Regions from separate parts of the Lysinibacillus sp. F12 genome, predicted to be linked through region 2. Evidence: predicted binding sites of a transcription regulator. Region 2 holds the regulator's gene; each other region holds the start of a gene.
The links. Region 2 encodes LexA, which represses DNA repair genes until DNA is damaged. Its sites were predicted from a motif close to CGAACATATGTTCG; they were not measured.
Positions count from the first base shown of each region.

Region 1: parE (DNA topoisomerase IV subunit B) is a predicted target of LexA. The motif match lies at 945-958, and genes of this name have one in related genera.
Region 3: AC3CH7_RS09435 (YolD-like family protein) is a predicted target of LexA. The motif match lies at 643-656, and genes of this name have one in related genera.

Region 1 covers NZ_JBYMLP010000003.1:716,165-718,445, forward strand. Annotated here, with positions in the region: gene parE (DNA topoisomerase IV subunit B) at 1-924, opposite strand, end outside; gene plsY (glycerol-3-phosphate 1-O-acyltransferase PlsY) at 1,462-2,064, shown strand; gene AC3CH7_RS17480 (HesB/YadR/YfhF family protein) at 2,084-2,281, shown strand, end outside.
Region 2 covers NZ_JBYMLP010000001.1:856,020-858,300, reverse strand. Annotated here, with positions in the region: gene AC3CH7_RS04440 (gamma-glutamyl-gamma-aminobutyrate hydrolase family protein) at 1-683, shown strand, start outside; gene lexA (transcriptional repressor LexA) at 787-1,404, opposite strand; gene yneA (cell division suppressor protein YneA) at 1,571-1,885, shown strand; gene AC3CH7_RS04425 (YneB family resolvase-like protein) at 1,882-2,281, shown strand, end outside.
Region 3 covers NZ_JBYMLP010000002.1:461,008-463,288, reverse strand. Annotated here, with positions in the region: gene AC3CH7_RS09440 (cupin domain-containing protein) at 1-532, opposite strand, end outside; gene AC3CH7_RS09435 (YolD-like family protein) at 782-1,123, shown strand; gene AC3CH7_RS09430 (GNAT family N-acetyltransferase) at 1,230-1,706, opposite strand.

The DNA.
Region 1 (2,281 bases), on a different contig from region 2:
GTCCTTTAATAAGCCAATTTTTCTTGCGTATTCATTAAAGACACGCGTCAAGGCTGCTTTTGCACCGGTTTCATGTGTACCGCCATCTCGTGTACGTACATTATTGACAAACGATAAAATCGTTTCAGAATAACCATCATTATATTGGAAGGCAAACTCTACTTCAATATCGTCTTGAATACCCTCAACATATTTCACAGGATGAAGAACATCCTTCTCTTCATTCAAATACGCAACGAAAGCTTCAATGCCGTTCTCATAAAAGAACACATCATTTTTGCCTTCCTCGCGCTCATCGATTAATTCAATTTTTAAGCCCTTTAATAAAAAAGCCGACTCACGTAAACGTTCTGCTAAAGTATCATAATTAAATTTTGTGACAGAGAAGATTGTTTCATCAGGTAGGAAATGAACAAGCGTTCCTGTTTGTTTTGTTTGACCAATTTCTTCAAGTGTTGTCACTGGATGTCCACCATGCTCGAAGCGCTGGCGATATTTTTTCCCATCACGATGGATGGTTACTTCTAAAAAAGTTGATAGCGCATTCACAACAGAAGAACCTACACCGTGCAAACCGCCACTTGTTTTATAACCACCTTGTCCAAACTTACCACCTGCGTGTAGGACGGTAAAAATAATTTCAGGAGTAGGTTTACCCATCTTATGCATACCAGTTGGCATTCCACGGCCGAAATCGCGTACGCTAATACTCTGGTCTTTGTGAATCTTGACAATAATATGAGATCCAAAGCCAGCCAATGCTTCATCCACCGCATTATCTACGATTTCATACACAAGGTGATGAAGTCCACGGCCATCTGTCGAACCGATATACATGCCTGGTCGTTTGCGCACCGCTTCTAATCCTTCTAATACTTGTATAGCGTCATCATTATAGACGCTAGGTGACTGTTTATTCGTCAACAAAATTCCCCTCCAAAAAACAAACACATGTTCTATTTATGTTCTCATCCTAATAATAATAGCATTTCCTGTCAATAGTTAGCGACAGGTCCAATTAAATTTTTAAAAATTGCTCACAGTTTTAATAAACATTTCAATAGTAAACATCTTCAACAGTTGCTTAAAATTGGAATTTAAGCAAGACAGACAACCACTAGTATCCGTAAACACCTGACGCATCGTAGCTTATTTAGTTGCAAAATAGTGTTTCTGCGTCATTCCATGTAAATGAATAAAGTTAGACTTCTATTCTACCAAAGGAATGAACGATTGACAAAATTGCCATTTTGCCTAAATTTTAAGAAAGACTTTTTTCGTGCCTTCATCAATCATGTCTAAAAGCCTATCTCCAACTTACATTTAGTTTCTTTTGTATTGAATTCAAGACTCCTTAGGAATTCTCCTTCATAACATTGTAGATTAGCAAGAAAAAGTGTAAAATACTTGTTACAAACTATTAGTACCAAGTGATGGACTATGAATGAAAGGAGTCCAACTATGATCAATGGACTTATTATTTTATGTGCTTATCTAATCGGCTCTATACCTTCAGGGCTATGGATAGGTAAAATTTTTTATAATACCGATATCCGAGAACACGGAAGCGGTAATCTAGGAGCAACGAATACATTTCGAACATTAGGAAAAAAGGCCGGTATTGTTGTGACTGTGATGGATGTTCTAAAAGGGACTGCCGCTGTCTTACTAGCTGCACTTCCCATATTCTCAGACAGTTCTATTCATCCCTTAATCCTAGGTCTTGTTGCAGTGATTGGTCATATGTTTCCGATTTTCGCCAATTTCCGTGGTGGAAAAGCCGTTGCCACATCTGCAGGTGTTTTATTAGGCTACTCATGGCCATTGTTTGTCTTGCTCCTAATTGCTTTTCTTGTGACATTGAAACTCACAAAAATCGTCAGCCTAACATCTATGATAGCCGCTTTAGTAGCACTTATCTATTCAATCGTTTATTATTTTGTTACAGGTGACTTTGCATTAAGCATCTTGGTAGCCTTTTTATTTACCTTTATTATTTATCGTCACCGTGCCAATATTGCACGTATTAAAAATGGCACTGAGCCAAAGGTAAAATGGCTGTAGGAAGAGAGGAGCATTCGCTATGAAAATTGCACTGACAAATGAAGCCCTACAATGGTTCAAGCAAGAGATGGAAGTAGAACCAGGCGATACTATTCGCTTTTATGCACGCTATGGTGGCTCAAGTCCTTTTCACGAAGGCTTTTCACTAGGTATGACGCGAGAAGAGCCCATTGCTATTGGAGCTGAAGCAGTCATTGATGGCGTAACCTATTACATC
Region 2 (2,281 bases):
ATTTATCAGCTCATTTAAATGCTGCTTACAGCAAAAGTATTATTGAGGCGGGCGGTATCCCCCTCATTATTCCGTTAGGGGTTGAGGAAGATGCTGCACAAATTTTAGCCCTTACGGATGGCTTATTGCTATCGGGAGGCTATGATGTACATCCTTTTTTATTTGGAGTGGACCCTTCACCAAAGTTAGGTAAAATTCATCCAGCTAGAGATGCCGTAGAATTAGCATTAATTGAGGCTGCATTTTTACGAAAAATGCCTATTTTCGGTATTTGTCGGGGTATCCAAATATTAAATGTTGCATTAGGCGGGACGTTATATCAGGACATTGATAGTGACCATTATAGTACAAAGCTTATTAAACATATGCAACAGGCCGGTAGATCAGTAGCAACGCATTATGTACAAATTATTGCGGAGAATTTATTAGCCACTATTCTGGAACAAGAGAAAATTGCCGTCAATTCTTTTCATCATCAATCAGTGAATGTACTAGCGGAGAATTTAAAAGTTGCAGCGAAATCAAGTGATGGCATTATTGAAGCAGTGGTACATGAGGAATTACCATTCTGCTTGGCTGTCCAGTGGCACCCAGAGGAATTAGCTATAGCAGGAGATCCGCATGCACAAAAGCTATTTGCAGCGTTTATTGAAGCGAGCATAAAATTTAAAAAAGAGGCTTAAAAGGCCGTTGTCAAAAGAATCCAATAGTTTATGGATTCTTTTTTTGCGTAAAAAAGAGGATTTATGCTCAGTGAAGGAACACAATCCTCAAACCCTCATTTAATTAATGTACACGGCGATACAGACCAACAACTTGTCCCAAAATGGATACTTGATCGACGATAATCGGTTCCATTGATGAATTTTCAGGCTGTAAACGGAAATGGTTTTTTTCCTTAAAGAATCGTTTTACAGTAGCTTCATCTTCAGCTGTCATGGCTACAACAATGTCTCCATTATTAGCCGTTGATTTTTGCTTCACAATCACTAAATCACCATCTAAAATTCCTGCTTCAATCATCGATTCACCCATAATTTCTAGCATGAATAACTGATCCTCACTCGTGCCATATGTATCAGGCAGTGGGAAATACTCTTCAATATTTTCGATAGCTGTAATAGGAGAACCTGCTGTAACCTTCCCTACAAGTGGTACATGGATGACGTGTTGCTTTTGGATGGATTCTTCAGGTTCAAGAATTTCAATAGCACGTGGTTTTGTTGGATCTCGACGAATAAAACCCTTTTGTTCTAATCGAGCCAAATGACCATGAACAGTTGAACTTGAAGCAAGTCCAACAGCTTCCCCGATTTCACGGACTGATGGCGGATACCCTTTAGCTCGTACCTCGTCTTTAATGAACGCTAAAATGTCCTCTTGTCTTTTCGATACTTTTTTCATGATTGCTCACCTCTTTTTTCTAATATCATTCTTCTTATTTGATAGTATAACAGAATGCGAACACGTATGCAAACATAGGTTCGAAAAGTGTTTGACAAAAACGTTTGTTCGCTTTATTATGAGAACATATATTCCGAACAAACATTCTAGAAAAGAGGTTATAATGATGAAATGGTTAAAGAAAAATACACATATCACTATATTATTAGGTGCTTGTTTACTCTTCGCAAGTTACCTTTACATCACTGATCCGGGGGATGTTAATTACGCTGAAATTCAAATTGAACATGGGGATAGCTTGTGGTCGTTAGCCGAACAATACCGTGGTAAAATGAGTAAAGAAGATTGGATTAAACTTGTCAAATCAGAAAATGAGTTAGCAGATATTAAAATCGTGGCGGGTAAATCTCTAGTCATTCCAGTTTTGAGTGATCAAGCCAGTCCCATCAAAACCATTGAAATTGCGAGAAACGAACAATGAAAAATAATCAAATGACGGCTGTTGTCTATTGCCGGGTAAGTACTGAAAAAGAAACGCAAAGCTCCTCGTTAGAGCGCCAACAAGAAGAATTAGTGCGCTGTGCTAAAGAGCAAGGCTATGAAGTAAAGGGTGTTTTTAAAGATAAGCATAGCGGTTATGATGTTGAACGCGAAGGCTTACTTGAAATGCTTGATTTTATAAAAGAGAAGGAAGTAAAAGCTCTTTTTGTACAAGATGAAACTCGTTTAGGCCGTGGAAATGCCAGGATGGCAGTATTGCATTTATTACAAAAATCAGCAACAGATGTTTATTCGATTCGTGATGCAGGACCAGTTCAATTAAACGAAATGGATACGATGCTACTAGAGATTTTAGCAATTGTAGAAGAGTATCAAC
Region 3 (2,281 bases), on a different contig from region 2:
TCGGTGCAATAGTTTTCTTCCATTGTTCCTCATCTAAACAATAGGTGTGCGCCATTATATTCGCTGGTGTAAATTTCAATATATCGGAGCCTAAAATAACCTCTGGTGTTGGAGCATCAAAAATAGCTAGTAAATGGGTGTTATCTTCTGTGGCAATCTCATAATGCCACCAGCCCTGTGGGATATTGGCTACTTGCCCAGGCTTAATCGGGTAGTTTTGAAGTTTTTTTGTAAAGGGATTTAATAGGGAAACCGTTGCTGCACCAGAAATACAATAGACAAGCTCAGCTGCATTTTGGTGATAGTGTGGCTCAATAACATTATCTTTGCTTAAAAAAATATCCAGTAAAGAGGTATTTTCTAACGTATTTAATTGCTCAACACCAAGAATATTAATGTAATTTCGTGCATCTTTTTTAAAAAGCGTACTTTTGTTGACATCAAAGGTGAACTCTGCAGAAGGCGATGTATAATCGACATTTGTGTTAATACTTACATCCTTTCTCACTAAAATTGTGATATTCATCATCATCACAGATTATGATTGAAATGTTTATAGACTTATACAAATGCCTAGCGTTTGTCTAGAACTCCTCGCAAGCACATGCTAGAGAAATTGTATGAAATTACCACTGCTATTAAAGAACGTATGTGCGTATACTAAAAGGAACGTATGTTTTGTTTTGTGGGGAATGGAAATTTTAGCATAGTAGCCATGACTTTCAATGTTGAAGTTTTCTCGCAAACGTCCCCCGAAACATAGTAGAAAGGATGAGACAATTTGATCAAAGATCGAGGAGCCATGAAATGGACATCGATGATGCTTCCAGAGCATTTAATGCTTTTGAAAAAGTGGAAACAAGAGGTACTGACAGAACCGCCAAGGGAACGTGCAGAATGGGAACTGGAGGAATTACAGCAAACCATCACGCATGCATTATCGCAACGTAACTATATTATGTTAACTATTTGGGAAGAGGCTAATTTTGTACAATATGGTGGCATAATTAAAGGGATGAACGAGTTGGAGCTTCTGCTAGAAACAATTACAACAACGAAGCATATCGCATTGAAACATATTTATGCTGCATATATAGAAGTGGATGGCAATAACGGTATTTAATGCAAAATCAAGTAAATGATATTCGTGCAGATCATCGTATGAATGGTACGATTCCAGCGGATGACAAAGTCACTCATTTGAACATCGCAAATGAGTGACTGTCTCCTTATAGGTGCAATTGCATCACTATTTGCTCACCAATTGGTCCCATTCGTCTTTCACCATTATCTTCAAAACCTACGTTGGTATACAAATTCTGCGCAGCGATGTTCTTGTGATTTACCACTAACACTACTTCGTTAAATTCTTTAAATTCAAGTTTGACAAAGTCAGCCAGTAACAGCATTGCTTTTTTTGCATAACCCTTTCCTTGCTGTTTATGGTCCATAGATAAAGCAGTAAGTAACATCGCCTGAGGATTACTAGAATATTCCTGTACTCTTTCAGTGGCATGAAGTACGAAAAAACCAACAGGTATTGTATTACTTAAAATCACAATAGGGTACTGTCCAACTTTTTCGATTGTAATCTCTTTTGGTAAGGCAGTAAATCGGTGCTGTTCTGCTGGCAATTCAAACTCATTTAACTGCTCTACATAGTCTTCTGAAAAATGTACTAATTCAATGTTAATTGTGTCTTGCATAAACAAGCCTCCTTTTTTATTATTGTATATATAGAACAAATGTTCGTCAAGGGAGCTTGTTTAATCATCATGCGAGCCAGAGTTCTTTTACACTATAAATTACCAAAAAATAAAATAAAAGAAACACTCACAATTAGAATCAGTGTTAAAGCCATTGTCACTATACCTCTCAGCAAGGTCGCTAAATTTCTGACATCTTTCATTCCTACAACACTTAGGTAGAAACATACGATTGACAATAACAATGTCAGTGTCAATGGGTGAAGATGGACATAGGTAACAAAAAAGTCTTTTAAGGAACCGGACAGAAAAAATAATAAGATGCAACCTAAAGATAAAATAAAGGACCAGAAATTTAAATTAATTCCCATTTGTTTCCTCCTCTCTACTAAAACGATATTTCTATAAAATCTATAATAGAGTAAAGGATGCAAAAAGAGGCCACTTGGATGTAAGTGACCCCTAGAACCAATAAAGGAGTGTCATGTAAAGTAGAAAGAACTTTACAATACTATTATTATGTTAAGTTATCAATTGGATATAGTTATCTATCTTCAATGGCATAAGAAATATAA